4 regions of the Vreelandella sp. 21 genome follow, and region 2 is predicted to be linked to each of the others. Evidence: predicted binding sites of a transcription regulator. Region 2 holds the regulator's gene; each other region holds the start of a gene.

Region 1 (3,511 bases), 1.1 Mb from region 2:
CGGTGGTCGTCGTATCAGCCCACTGGGAGAGCCTCACGCTCAAGGTCAGTACTAGCGCACAACCAGAAACGATTCATGATTTTGGCGGGTTTCCACAAGCCCTTTTTGAGTGCCAGTATCCGGCCCCTGGCAACCCTGAATTGGCGGAACAAATTGCAGTATTATTGGGTGCTGAGCGCGTTGAGCGCGGCCTTGATCACGGCGCCTGGGTACCACTTTCGCTGATGTTTCCAGAGGCCAATGTACCGGTCGTTTCCCTGTCGCTACCTGTGCGCTGGGAAAATGACGCGCTAGTCACGCTCGGCGAGCGCCTATCGGCATTGCGAAAAGAAGGGGTTCTGATTATTGGCTCGGGCAGCCTAACCCATAACTTATATGAAACCCTGCCTCAGGACAGCCCCGCCCCCGCCTGGGTAGATGAGTTTGCCCAGTGGGTTAGCGAACATATTGAAGACAATGATCGCCAGGCATTACTTCACTGGGAGCGTGCTCCAAAAGCGCTGGAAAACCACCCGACCCCAGAACACTTCCAGCCCTTACTGGTGGCCATGGGGGCAGGCGGAGATGGAACTCAGTTACACCACAGCGTGGAACATGGCGTACTGGCGATGGATGTCTACGCGTTTAGCTAATAGCAGTGCCTAACGATACAAATTGAGCTTTTCGGGGTGGATCAAGATCGCGCATTAAAAGCGCAAATTCACTCTGCTCCGGGCTAATGCTAACACCTGGCACGGGGAGGCGAACTCGGTGCCCTGAGCCAGGTGCAGCGCGCTGGGCTTCGCCGCGAACGTTCTCCATGTGTTCAAGCACGAAGCGGTGATTGCCACCTGGCAACATGAGTTCCATGCTATCCCCCACTTCGAAGCGGTTTTTAACCTCGATGTCTAACCAGCCACGAACAGGATCGTAGCCCAGCACTTCACCGACAAACTGTTGGTGCACACCGATGGAGCTACCCTGCTGATAACTTTGAAATTCATCGTGAACATGGCGGCGATAGAAGCCTTCGGTATACCCTCTGTTCGCTAAGTTCTCCAGCTCATCCATTAATCCCATATTAAAGGGGCGGCCAGCAACGGCATCATCGATGGCGCGGCGGTAAACCTGTGCGGTCCGTGCGACGTAGTAATGAGACTTTGTCCGCCCTTCGATCTTAAGCGATGCTACTCCCATTTCTGTCAGTCGCGCCACGTGCTGTACTGCACGCAAATCCTTGGAATTCATAATGTAGGTGCCATGCTCATCTTCATACACAGGCATCAGCTTGCCAGGGCGAGTGACATCCTCGATCAGCGCTGAGAGCTCGTCCTGGTCGGCCACCGCCGTTTCAGCGACGTGCTGAGCTGGCAACAGGTCACCCGTATCATCTTGAGTGGCTGCTATGGTGTTATATTTCCAACGACAGGCATTCGTGCAGGTGCCTTGGTTGGGGTCGCGGTGATTAAAATAGCCAGACAGCAGGCAGCGTCCTGAGTAGGCAATACATAGCGCACCATGAACGAAGGTTTCGATCTCTAAGCCTGGGCACTCTGCGCGTATTTCGCCAATCTCTTCAAGGGATAGTTCCCGCGACAAAATAATGCGGCGAATACCTTGGCGCTGCCAGAATTGAGCGGCGGCCCAATTGACGACATTGGACTGCACCGACAGGTGGATCTCTTGATCTGGCCAGCGATCGCGAACCATCATAATCAGGCCCGGGTCTGACATGATCAACGCATCGGGACCGGCCTCAATGACAGGCTCCATATCCCGTAGGTACGTTGTCAGCTTGCTGTTGTGCGGAGCAATGTTGGAAGCAACATAGAATTTCTTACCTCGCGCATGTGCGTACTCAATACCACGATGCAAATTATCGATTTTAAAATCGTTGTTACGCACCCGGAGAGAGTAGCGCGGCTGACCTGCATAAACGGCATCTGCCCCATAAGCAAACGCGTAACGCATATTTTTAAAGGTACCGGCAGGCGAGAGTAATTCGGGAGCTTGCATAGACAGTCACCGTTATCAGGACGATGGCGCGCGTGCGCAGTGATGAAAGAGCCGGATTATAACCAGCTCAAACAGCCTGTCTTGCTCAGCTATCTACTTTGCTGACCCAGATCAAAAAGTAACGACCACAAGCCTCTTTTGACACATATGACGATGAATAACAGCCGCGTTTTACGCCGTTGGGCGGGGTTTCAGCGTCGTACGGCGGTCATGGTAAGCAATTGCTAATCCGCTGCCCATAATCAGCACACTGCCCACCCATACCCACAGATCTGGCAGCTCTCCCCAGAACCACCAGCCAAGCAGCACCGCCCACAGCATTGCGGTGTAATCAAATGGAGCAGCAATCGCGGCGGGGGCAAAGCGGAATGCCAGGGTAATAAACGCGGTCGCGCCAATACCCAAAACACCCGAGACCAAAAAGCCAAGCCAGTGCCAGGGCTCTGGGGTTTGCCAAACCCAGGGCAAACTCAGAGCAGTGACGATAAAGGGCACTAACGTCATGTAGAACACCATTGCCCACAGGTGCTCCCGAGCACCATAGCGCCGCGCAGTGATCATCATCAGTGCATAAAAGAAAGCCGCTCCCAAGAGGGTTAGCGTGCCGAGCTGGAACGCATCACCGCCGGGGCGAACCACAATCAGCACGCCAGCAAAGCCAACTAACGACGCTATTAATACGGGTGGATCGATTCGCTCGCCAAGCAACGGCACTGAAAGCAGCGTTACAAACAAGGGCGCCACAAAAGCGATTGCCGTGGCCTCTGCGAGTGGCAGCAGGGTTAGCCCCCAGACAAAACACACCATCGTGGCGGTATAAATCAATCCTCTGAGAAGGTGTACACGGGGGCGCTTGGTATGCAACTTGCGCAATCCGCCTGCAAAATGCGCCAACAGGGCAATGAGCGGTAATGACACGAGCGTACGAAAGAAAATAATCTGTAGCGGCGAATGGACCTCGCCTAGCCACTTCGATACCGCATCACCGAGCGCTAAGAACAGAACTCCTAAGCACATGCACAGGATACCTTTTAACGACGTTGTCACGACGCTCTCCTTTTGCCCTTTGGACACTTTATCAGCCGGGATTAACAACTAATAAAAAACCCCGCCAATGTGTCACTGACGGGGCTGCGGATCTAACGTGGCTTTACAAACTTGCGTTGACCACCATGCACTCCATCCCCTGCGCCTGGAGCGTTCTACAAGCGCGTCTGGCGCGTGCTTCGTCCAAGGCGACAACCCTGGCGCGGAATACCGGCGTTTGACCAGCTAAAGTATCGATAGCAACCCGCCCCCCCACTTCATGAGGCAGGCGCTGCGCTGCCTGACGTGCCAACTGCTCTGCTCGCGCTGCCTGGCTAAAAGCACCTACCTGGATACCCCAATCACCAGCAGTAACAGACCGTTGAGGCGTAGCTGCCAATTCGCGCTCACGTTCAATAAAAGCGTTCACCGGGTCTGGTCTACGGGTGACAGGAACTTCTGTCGGTGCCTCCATTGAGCGCGCGAGACG
Region 2 (3,511 bases):
AAAGCAGGGTTGGGATTTGGTTTGCCCAATGCCCAGGTCGATGTTGGAAAGCTACACTATCGCCAACTGCGTCGCTTACATCCACAGTGTGGGACAAGTGGCCGCCTAACCGAAGCGCTCGCTCGTTGGCAAATCCCCGCTCTTCAATGGATGGGAGTGCTTGGGGATGCAACCGCAAGCGCGCTTTTATATCTGCGTTTGCAGCGCGAGATCGCCCAGCAGGGGTAGTCGTTACTACCCTCATGGGATGAATCCACGGGTTTATCTTGGGTGGACGTGGTGAGTCTTGTTAGAATGCCCGCTGCTTCTTCTACCATCGGCAGTGCCTACACCATGCTACAACCTGACTATTTTGACCCCGCAGCGCCTGATACTGTTTCTGTTGACAGTCCTGCTGTTAATAGCGCACAGACACCATCCGAGCATCACGCCGCTAAACAAAAGCGTGAATTTAATAAGCTACAAAAGCGCTTACGGCGAGAGGTTGGCAACGCCATCATTGATTATCAAATGATTGGTGAAGGTGACAAGGTGATGGTGTGCCTGTCTGGCGGCAAAGATAGCTATACGATGCTGGAGATACTGCTTAACCTGCAGCGCAACGCGCCGGTTAACTTCTCTCTGGTCGCCGTCAATATGGATCAAAAACAGCCAGGCTTCCCGGAGCATGTGCTGCCCCAGTACCTAGATAAAGTGGGGGTTGAATACCACATTCTAGAGCGTGACACCTACTCGGTGGTGAAAGAGAAAACCCCAGAAGGAAAAACGACCTGCGCGCTCTGCTCACGACTAAGACGTGGCTCTCTCTATGGGTTTGCCGAGGAAATTGGGGCAACGAAAATTGCCCTAGGGCATCATCGTGAAGATATTTTAGAAACGTTATTTCTTAACATGTTCTTTGGTGGCACTTTGAAAGCAATGCCTCCCAAGCTTTTATCTGACGATGGCAAGAATATTGTCATTCGCCCTCTTGCCTACTGCAAAGAGGCTGATATTGCAGAGTTTTCTCGACTAATGGAATTCCCGATTATTCCCTGCAACTTATGTGGCTCTCAGCCCAATCTCCAGCGTCAAGTCGTCAAAGATATGTTGGCTGAGTGGGATAAAAAACACCCAGGACGTCTAGAAAGCATGTTTAAAGCAGTGACCAATGTAGCGCCTTCCCAGCTAGCAGACCGCCGTTTATTTGACTTTGCTGGCCTTGAAGCCAAACAAGCGGCGTTGATGGAAGGGCGTATTCAGGCGCTTAGCGTGGACTAGCCGACTGTTCTTCCTCTTCAGCTAGCGTGATGAGGCGCCGCATATTTAAAATATTAACCTCGCGCCCTGAAACAGCCACCACCTCTTGCTGTTGAAAGCGGCTAAGAATACGGCTGACCGTTTCTACCGCCAAGCCTAAGTAATTGCCGATGTCGGCGCGGGACATGGAGAGTCTGAAGCTATAAGGCGAGTATCCACGGCGGCGAAAACGGTCTGAAAGGGTGACTAAAAAGCTTGCTAGTCGTTGATCGGCCGTCTTGCGGGATAGCAAGCGCATCATGCGCCGGTCATCTCGCAATTCTTTGCTCATGCTCCGATAAAGCTGGCCACGTAGTTCGGGCAGTTCTTCGGAAAGCAGGTCCAAACGGTCAAATGGGATTTCACACACCGTAGTGGTTTCCAGTGCAATGACGCTACCGGGGTAGTGCTCTTCATCAATTCCGTCCAATCCTACTAGTTCGCTGGGAAGGTAGAAATTTGTCAGCTGATCATTGCCGTTCCCTTCGCTGGTCACCTGTTTCAGGCTGCCTGAGCGGACGGCATACACACTGGTGAAGTGATCACCCTGGCGAAACAGGGGCTCGCCTTTTTTGAGCGGTGCGCGGCGGCGAATGATGGCATCAAACTGGCTCATGTCCTCAAGCTCTAAGGCGAGCGGTAGACACAGCGAGCTTAGGCTACAGGTCTGGCAGCGCGCCTCTTGCAGCAGTGAGCGTCGTTGGCTGGCGGGGTGTGGCATATCATTCTCCCTTTCTCGTTAGCCATCATAGGCCCAGAGGCAAGACGTCTCAAGAAGCTTATACAATCTTAGAGTAGCGCTGAGTAGATTGGTCAGTTAGGCGAGCATCAAAGGCCATCGCTAAATGACGAATCAGCAGCCGCCCAGTGGGGGTGGCGCTAATAACTTGCTGATGGCGAGTGATTAAGCCGTCTTGCTCAGCTGTCTTCAATTGCTCAATTGCGGTGGAAAAATAGTCACTAGCATCGATGTGCCAACGCTTTCCAACTGCCGCTAGATCAATATGCATGTCGCACATTAGCCGTTCAATCACGTCTCTTCGTATTAGGTCGTCCTTATTTAACCTTAATCCTTTAACGGTTGCCAGCTTACCTTGATCTAAGGCTGCTTCATATTGGTTAAGCTGGGTCGGGTTTTGTGCGTAAACGTCGTCAACCCGTGATATAGCGGATACGCCTAAGCCAACTAAATCGCACTGTGCATGGCTAGAGTAGCCCTGAAAGTTTCGTTGCAGTGTGCCGTTGCGCTGAGCAATCGCTAGACTATCGTCAGGTCGTGCAAAGTGATCCATGCCAATATGCACATAGCCTGCGTTAGTCAGCATTTCTATGGTGGTATGCAAAATAGCCAGCTTTTCATCAGCGCTGGGAAGATCCGTTTCGTTAATGCGTCGCTGTGGCGCAAAGCGGGTGGGCATGTGCGCATAATTAAATACGGACAGCCGTGCCGGGTTTAGTTCGATGACTTGACTTAGCGTCTCGGCAAAGCTTTTTTCGGTTTGAAATGGCAGTCCATAAATCAAATCAAGATTGAGTGAGCGAAAACCAAGACGGTGTGCTTCTTCCATCAACGTTTCGGTGAGTACCCGGGGTTGTACTCGGTTGATGGCTTTTTGTACCTGCGGATTTAAATCCTGTACACCAAGGCTTAGTCGATTAAAGCCGAGAGACTGTAGATGGCGCAACGTAAATACGTCTGCTTCACGAGGATCTATTTCAATAGCGTAATCGCGATCGGCTGAGCTAGATAAACCAAAACGGGCATCTAGGCGGTCAATTAGGTCCCCCATCTGTGCCAAGGTTAGAAATGTGGGCGTACCACCACCCCAGTGTAACTGTTGCACCGGGCGTGAAGTGTCTAAATGGCGGGCAGTGAGCACCATTTCTCGATCTAGCCGAGAAAGGTAAGGTTCTGCAAGGGCGGTATTCTTCGTTGCGATTTTATTGCAAGCGCAGTAGAAGCAAATTTTTCGACAAAAGGGTACATGTACATACAGTGATAGCGGGCGGTGGCTCTCGTTACTGCGCGCTAGCGCCTGAGTAAAGTCATCGGCACTAAACTGCTCATGAAACGCTAGAGCTGTCGGGTAGGACGTGTAACGTGGGCCACTTTTGTCATAGCGACGCAGCAGCGTTTCATTCCAGGCATTAGCCCCAGACACATCAGTGTTGGTAGGTGAGAAGGCAGCAGTGGCATGAACGGGCATGGCGAGCGCTCCGAAGTGAGAAGTAA
Region 3 (3,511 bases), 370 kb from region 2:
TTATCGAGAAATTCTGCCAAATGCTGGTTGTTGGGATCGATAACCACGTCGCCAATGCCCGCACTCGGGTTGCCGGTCGTGTCTAAAAAGGTGAAGCGATTACCTAGCGGGTAGCCAGCCAATGCCAGCATGCGACCAAGCTGGCCTGCACCTAGCACACCGATGTTCTTTGAGATACCAGAATTCATGGCCGGGATTCCTTATTTCGCTTCCGCATCGGGGCGAGGGTCTGGGTTATCCAGCACCATTTGAGTTTGCTCAGCGCGGAAAGCCTCGACCGCTTCACGCACGCTGGTGTCTTGCAAACCGACAATCTGTGCTGCCAACAGGCCTGCATTGGTCGCCCCTGCTTTACCAATCGCCAGTGTGCCAACAGCGATTCCACCAGGCATCTGCGCAATTGAAAGCAATGAATCCAAGCCTTTAAGCGCTTTGGATTCTACTGGCACGCCCAGAACCGGCAACGCCGTTTGGGAAGCCACCATGCCGGGCAAATGGGCGGCACCGCCCGCTCCTGCCACAATCACTTGCAGGCCACGTTCAGCGGCGCTTTTAGCATAATCAAACAACAAGTCAGGGGTACGATGAGCGGAGACGACGCGAGTCTCATAAGGGACGCCCAGCCGCTCTAACATCGCCACCGCGTGTTCCATGACGGGCCAATCAGATTTTGACCCCATGATCACGCCCACTTTGGGTGCGCTGTTTGACATGCAAAAACTCCTCGGCCAAAGGGCCTACTAAAGCAATCAAGCGTTTAATGTGCCGTGTGCCGCAAGCGGCTCACCAGGAAATTAGAAGGCGCATAGTCTACCAGAGCTAGTCGCTTAGAGCGCGTTTGTAAATAGATCGAAATTTTAATCAAAGTAGCATTGAAAAGCGCGCGACTTGGCGGCATTGTGTGTTTGTCATTTCAGACTGATGGAGTCCCATGAGTACGGCATACTCAACTGCTCACGCAGAAACGCTAGATCCTCCGCGAAGCAGCCCTGACCTCGATGTCAGGGATTTAGAAAAACGTACGCGCCTCATGCGTATCATTACCCGCCTGATCGCCGTATCAGATCTGGGAAGCCGCGAAATAGCCCGCCGGGCTGGGCTTCCAGTACAAAAGATCAGCGACCTGCTCGCCGGAAGGCTAGAGCACCTAGATGTTGATGAACTCAATGTCTTGCGTCGCACGTTAGAGCTGGAGACGCCATAGCAATAGTTGCTACCTAACGTAATCATTCATCCCTTTTGTTTGCTAACAGGCTTGCCCGCTGGGCAGGCCTGTTTTTGTTTTAAAACAGCCAATTAGCGTTTCAAGATTAAGGGAACATTAAGAAACCCTCGCTAACCCATTGACACGTATCAATTTTTTATAATACCAAAGGCGTAACCTTAGCGTATCCAGATCATTCGCTGTGAAACAACTGCTTGTTTCTATCAGCAACATCTTAATCAGCTAAGGAGGCGTTATGGACGCCGTTCGTCGGTCGTTGCTAGGCCAGTTGGCCCGACTAAGCGCGGGCGCTGCGCTAGTCCCGCTATCCAGCTTTGCCCCAGCCAGCCTTGCCCAAGCAGGCATTAATCAGCAGCCTGCCCGCCGCGAGGGCGACCCTAGCAAACGCTACGGCATGCTAATCGACCTTCGCCAATGCATCGGCTGCCAGGCCTGCACGGTGTCGTGTCATATCGAGAATGCTGCACCGCTTGGCCAATTTCGAACCACCGTCTCTCAGTACGAAGTGCACCACCAAGAAAGTGGTGAACTGGCGACGTTTATGCTGCCGCGGCTATGCAACCACTGCGAAAATCCACCCTGTGTGCCGGTTTGTCCCGTTGAGGCGACCTATCAACAGCAAGATGGCATCGTTGTCGTAGATAGCGACCGCTGTGTCGGCTGTGCTTACTGCGTCAATGCCTGCCCCTACGATGCCCGCTTTATTAATGAGCGCACTCAAACTGCCGACAAATGCACCTTCTGTGCCCACCGTTTAGAAGCAGGGCTACTGCCTGCCTGCGTTGAAAGCTGCGTGGGCGGCGCCCGCATTATTGGCGATATGCGCAATCCAGACAGCCAAATCAGCCGTCTGATCAACGAGCACCGCGACGCGCTCATGGTGCTTCAGCCAGAAAAAAATACGTTCCCACAGGTGTTCTACCTCGGCATGGATGAGCGCTTCACCACGCGCCCCGTGGCAGAACCCGTGGCGCTTGAAGTGCTCGACCCCCACGGCCAGGAGATGGGCTATGAATTCCACCATTGAACTACTCGCCCCACGCTATGACATCGCCTGGTATCCCTGGGCAGTTCAGTACTTTTTTATGATCGCGGTCTCCTATGCGAGCCTTTGGCTGGCGGCACCCGCACTGGTGTTTGGCAAGCAATCCTGGTTGCCTACAGCACGTCTAGCGCTCATCGCCTGCGTCAGCACAACGTTAGTCGCACCGGTGGCCTTATTGGCAGATCTACACCAGCCACTGCGCTTTTGGCATTTCTACGCCTACGCCAATACGCATTCGTGGATGTCGATTGGCAGTGTGGTACTGCCGCTGTATCTGATCAGCGTTTTAGGCTTCGCCTGGCTGGCTTGGCGTCCCGCACTGCAAGCTCGGCAACAGGCAGCGGGGCTGAACGGGTTGATTGCCAAGTGGCTGAGCATGGGCAGTGGTGCAACACCCAAAGCACTGGTGGCCCTGGTGGGGTTGGCCGCGCTGATGCTCTCAAGCGGCATTATGCTCTACACCGGAGCGGAGTTAGCTATCGTCAAAGCTCGCCCCTTATGGAACACAATTTGGCTACCGCCCATGCTGGTAGCGAGCGGATTTATTGCCGCCGCTGGGTTAATACTGGTCCTCAACCGCGTGAGTAGAATCTGCGCGCCCGACGCCACCCGGCAGATGCTCTATGTCCTGCTAGCCTTCTGTGCGCTAGCGGGGCTTATCGCGCTCAGTTGGTTGTTAGATGGCTTGAATGCCCACGTTGGCTCAGTGGCGGCGGCATTGGAATCTGTCCGTTTCAGCCCCTCTTGGCGCAGCACCGCACTTTGGGGTGGCCTTACCGGCGTTGCGCTATTTGCCAGCGTGGTATTTCTGTTAACGCGTTCGGCTCAGCGCCAGCCAGCACTGTTTGCCTGGGCATGGTTGCTAGGCCTGGTGGCAATCCACATGGGCTGGATGTTCCGTTGGGTAGTGCTGATGGATGTTCAACATGTAGCCCGTAACAGCGCAGGTTTCCATCACTACGGTATCCCTGCTGGCTCTTCCGGCATCTTAGGCATTGTCGGCACTTTCGGGCTGTGGCTGGCGGCCATTTTACTGATCGAGCTATTTATTCCATGGCGACAGGCCCAACAAGGCAGTCAGCTACCAGGCAACGACCAAGCTGCATCTCGCGCCCCACTCACTGCTAACAAAGGAGCGCCTAGTCATGGCTAAGTCTGCTCAAGATCCCTCACGCCGTCGCTTTCTAAAAGGTGCAGCTGCCGCTGGTGGTGCTGCTACCTTTGCCGTGGGCTACGCCGAC
Region 4 (3,511 bases), 1.9 Mb from region 2:
TCCATCTCATCAAGCCAGGCACGCACTTCATCCTGTAGCCCTAACCCCACTTGATTCGCAGTAATCTTACGATCCAGGAGCCAACTGCGCGCCTCAGGAATGTTGAGGGTGTCCGTCAGCAGGTTGTGCATTTCCAGCACTTCCACGCCACGTTCACGCATTTTGGTCACAAAATCGAAGTGATCACGCTTGGCTTGGCTTACCCACAGTACGTCGTCGAACAACAAATCATCACAATTACTCGGCGTTAGGCGCTGATGGGCCAACCCTGGCGAGCAGACCATTACCTTACGTAATTTGCCTGCTTCGGAATGAACGCCAAGCGTTGAGGCATTGGTAGACATTGCGTTTCTCCTTGTCGCATGCCAGTAGGCACGTATCGTTTCATCATTGGCTTAGCGGCTTGTGGCCACGACCAATACAAAGTTGAAGTACTGCCGACGAACCTCAGCCTATAAGAGCTGCCAGACTCAGGCAGGTAAGAATGATCACCGTCAGAATCAACAGCAGCGGCCACATGAATCGCAGCCAGCGTTCATAGGGCACACGCCCAATCGCCAACGCCCCCATGACCACGGCAAAGGTCGGGTTGATCAGGTTCACTAATCCGTTCGCCGATTGATAAGCGGTCACCACCAAATCTCGCCCCACTCCAGCGAAGTCCGCCATCGGAGCTAGAACAGGCATACTCATCACCGCCAACCCTGATGAAGAGGGGACAAAAAACGACATCATCACCTGTAACCAATACATCACGTTTATAAAGGCGATGCTGGAAAGACCACTCACCCGCTCTTCAGACCAATGCAGTAGCGTATCGGTAACAAGGCCGGCATCCATAATGACGACGATCCCTCTGGCCAAGCCGATAATCAGCGCGACACCTAATAGCTCCTTGGCGCCGCCTACAAAGGAGTCGACAAAGCGCACCTCACCCAACCGGGAAACAACACCGACCACCAGGCTGGATGCCAGAAATAGCGCCGTCATTTCGCCCATCCACCAATCGGCCGCCAGCACGCCCCACACCATAATGATGAAGGTGCATGCAAACAGCATGAGCACTAGCTTACGAGTACGGGTAAACGGCAGCGTTTCCTCATCGCGCTGGCTCAGAAAATACTTGCGATCCGCCTCATACTGATCACTGATAATGGAAGCATCATGACTGCGGCGAACACGAGCTGCATAGCGCATCACATACAGAACCGTCGCCACGAAACACAGCGCAAGAATCACCAGCCTCAGGACAAGACCTTCGGTGAAAGGGATACCGGCAGCATCAGAAGCAATGACCGTCGCGAAAGCATTGACTGTTGAACCCAGCACCCCCACCCCTGCTCCTAGCAGGATAATGGCAACGGCCGTTACCGAGTCATAGCCAGCGGCAATGATGATGGGAATTAGCAGCATGTAGAAGGCCAGCGTTTCCTCGGCCATTCCATAGGTAGAGCCACCGAGGGCGAATAGCCCCATTAGCAGTGGGATTATCCATTTCTCATGCCCTACCATGCGTTTCATGGCTCGCCCAATACCGGCATCAATCGCTCCGGTCGCCGTCACAACACCAATAAAACCGCCAATAATCAGTACAAAAAGCGCCACATCAATTGCATTGGCCACATTGGTCGCAGGGTCATAAAGCCCTGCTATTGGGGCCATCAACACATCCCAGGCATTTTGTGGATTAGGCGCTACCTCTTGATAGCTGCCCACCACGGTAACTTCTCGCCCCAGAGATTCGTCAAACTCCCGCTCATACTGCCCCGCCGGAACGAACCACGTCATCACCGCAGCGAGGATAGTCAGACTAAATAAAATGGTAAAAGCCGTGGGAAAACGAAAGCGTTTTACTTCTTTATTATCATTCGTTTGTGCGTTATCCATTGCTCTCCACCTCTAATAAATCACCATGCTATGCATTTTTTCAGGCTAAATAGCAGGCACTTATTACGGCATATAACCACCAGTACTTAACCTTCCATGACGCTAACTATAGGCCAACATTTAAATAAAAAACTGACAAGCATCAAAAAAATAAAAAATAATTAAAACAGACCTAAATAAACCATTAGCTATTCATTTTTAAAAATACATCTGCAGCAGCAATCCGATTATAGAAAAACAAAAATAAAGCTTTTAAATTAGATGACTTACAGATCGTCACATAAAAAACAACTACACTATAAAATCATCTCTATTGAGCCAACAATTGACGTAGCGCAAGTTATCTAGCGTCAAAAAATATAAACTAAATCAAGAGTTAAAGAGCTTTTTTTTAATCTATAGGTACCCATTATGTCGACACTACCTTTCAAACCCTGGTCGACCGCAATCGCTGTGGCCACCACTCTATTGATTTGGCTGGTGATTCCTTTGCCAGAAGGGCTGACGCCAAACGCTTGGCTCATGCTGGCAATATTTGTCGGCACTATTGTCGCTATCATCGGCAAAGCCATGCCCATTGGCGCGATCTCTGTGATTGCGATTTCTATTGTCGCGGCAAGTGGTGTTACCGGCGACACGCCAGGCGAGGCCATCAATGTCGCCTTAAGCAGTTATGCCAACCCACTTATTTGGTTAATTGCCATTGCGATTATGATTTCACGCGGGTTGATTAAAACTGGCCTAGGCGCACGTATTGGCTACTACTTCATCTCGATTTTTGGCAAACGCACGCTGGGGATCGGCTATGGCCTTGCCTTTTCAGAGCTAACAATTGCGCCAGTTACCCCAAGCAATACGGCGCGAGGTGGCGGTATCATTCACCCTATTATGCGCTCTATCGCTCACAGCTTTGACTCACATCCTGAAGACAATACGTCTGGTAAAATCGGCAAATATCTAGCGCTGGTTAATTACCACAGCAACCCCATCACCTCGGCTATGTTCATCACCGCCACCGCCCCTAACCCATTAACCGTTCAACTTATCTCGTCCGCCACTGGAGCAGAAATACAGCTGAGCTGGTTAACCTGGGCGGTCGCCATGCTGCTGCCGGGCTTAGTCGCCATCCTGGCGATGCCGTACATTCTGTACTTGCTTTACCCACCGGAAATTAAAGAAACCCCGAATGCCACCCAGTTGGCGAGAGACAAACTTGCCGAACTAGGAAAGCTAAGCCGAAACGAAGGCATCATGTTGCTCGTTTTCTTAGTGCTGCTTTTGCTTTGGGCGGATATCCCAGCGATTTTCCTGGGGGATGCGGTCACGCTTAACACCACCACGTCTGCGTTTATTGGCTTATCGCTACTCCTGCTAACAGGGGTTTTAACCTGGGAAGATGTGCTGAAAGAAAAAAATGCCTGGGATACGCTGCTATGGTTTGGTGCTCTTATTATGATGGCTAGCCAACTTAACGAAACAGGCCTTATTAGTTGGTTTTCAGCGAATATGCAGAGCTGGATTACCACGATGGGGATTGGTTGGGCGGGAGCCTCTGCACTCTTAGTACTCACCTTTCTTTATACCCACTACTTTTTTGCCAGCACGACTGCACACATCACCGCGA

The links. Region 2 encodes FNR, which switches genes on or off when oxygen is low (the NO sensors DNR and NnrR bind a similar motif). Its sites were predicted from a motif close to TTGATNTANATCAA; they were not measured.
Region 1: yegQ (tRNA 5-hydroxyuridine modification protein YegQ) is a predicted target of FNR. The motif match lies at 2,097-2,110, and genes of this name have one in related genera.
Region 3: dsrO (sulfate reduction electron transfer complex DsrMKJOP subunit DsrO) is a predicted target of FNR. The motif match lies at 1,344-1,357, and genes of this name have one in related genera.
Region 4: ACN06F_RS04515 (YfcC family protein) is a predicted target of FNR. The motif match lies at 2,020-2,033, and genes of this name have one in related genera.

What each region holds. Positions count from the first base shown of each region.
Region 1 covers NZ_CP194673.1:215,887-219,397, reverse strand. Annotated here, with positions in the region: gene ACN06F_RS01055 (DODA-type extradiol aromatic ring-opening family dioxygenase) at 1-632, shown strand, start outside; gene yegQ (tRNA 5-hydroxyuridine modification protein YegQ) at 625-1,995, opposite strand; gene ACN06F_RS01045 (DMT family transporter) at 2,167-3,042, opposite strand; gene ACN06F_RS01040 (serine hydrolase) at 3,146-3,511, opposite strand, start outside.
Region 2 covers NZ_CP194673.1:3,125,050-3,128,560, reverse strand. Annotated here, with positions in the region: gene ACN06F_RS14425 (DNA polymerase III subunit epsilon) at 1-228, shown strand, start outside; gene ttcA (tRNA 2-thiocytidine(32) synthetase TtcA) at 295-1,260, shown strand; gene fnr (fumarate/nitrate reduction transcriptional regulator Fnr) at 1,247-1,999, opposite strand; gene hemN (oxygen-independent coproporphyrinogen III oxidase) at 2,058-3,485, opposite strand.
Region 3 covers NZ_CP194673.1:2,759,177-2,762,687, forward strand. Annotated here, with positions in the region: gene ACN06F_RS12715 (5-(carboxyamino)imidazole ribonucleotide synthase) at 1-188, opposite strand, end outside; gene purE (5-(carboxyamino)imidazole ribonucleotide mutase) at 201-713, opposite strand; gene ACN06F_RS12725 (XRE family transcriptional regulator) at 932-1,204, shown strand; gene dsrO (sulfate reduction electron transfer complex DsrMKJOP subunit DsrO) at 1,461-2,252, shown strand; gene nrfD (NrfD/PsrC family molybdoenzyme membrane anchor subunit) at 2,236-3,423, shown strand; gene ACN06F_RS12740 (molybdopterin dinucleotide binding domain-containing protein) at 3,416-3,511, shown strand, end outside.
Region 4 covers NZ_CP194673.1:981,880-985,390, reverse strand. Annotated here, with positions in the region: gene arcA (arginine deiminase) at 1-344, opposite strand, end outside; gene ACN06F_RS04515 (YfcC family protein) at 448-1,887, opposite strand; gene ACN06F_RS04510 (DASS family sodium-coupled anion symporter) at 2,299-3,511, shown strand, end outside.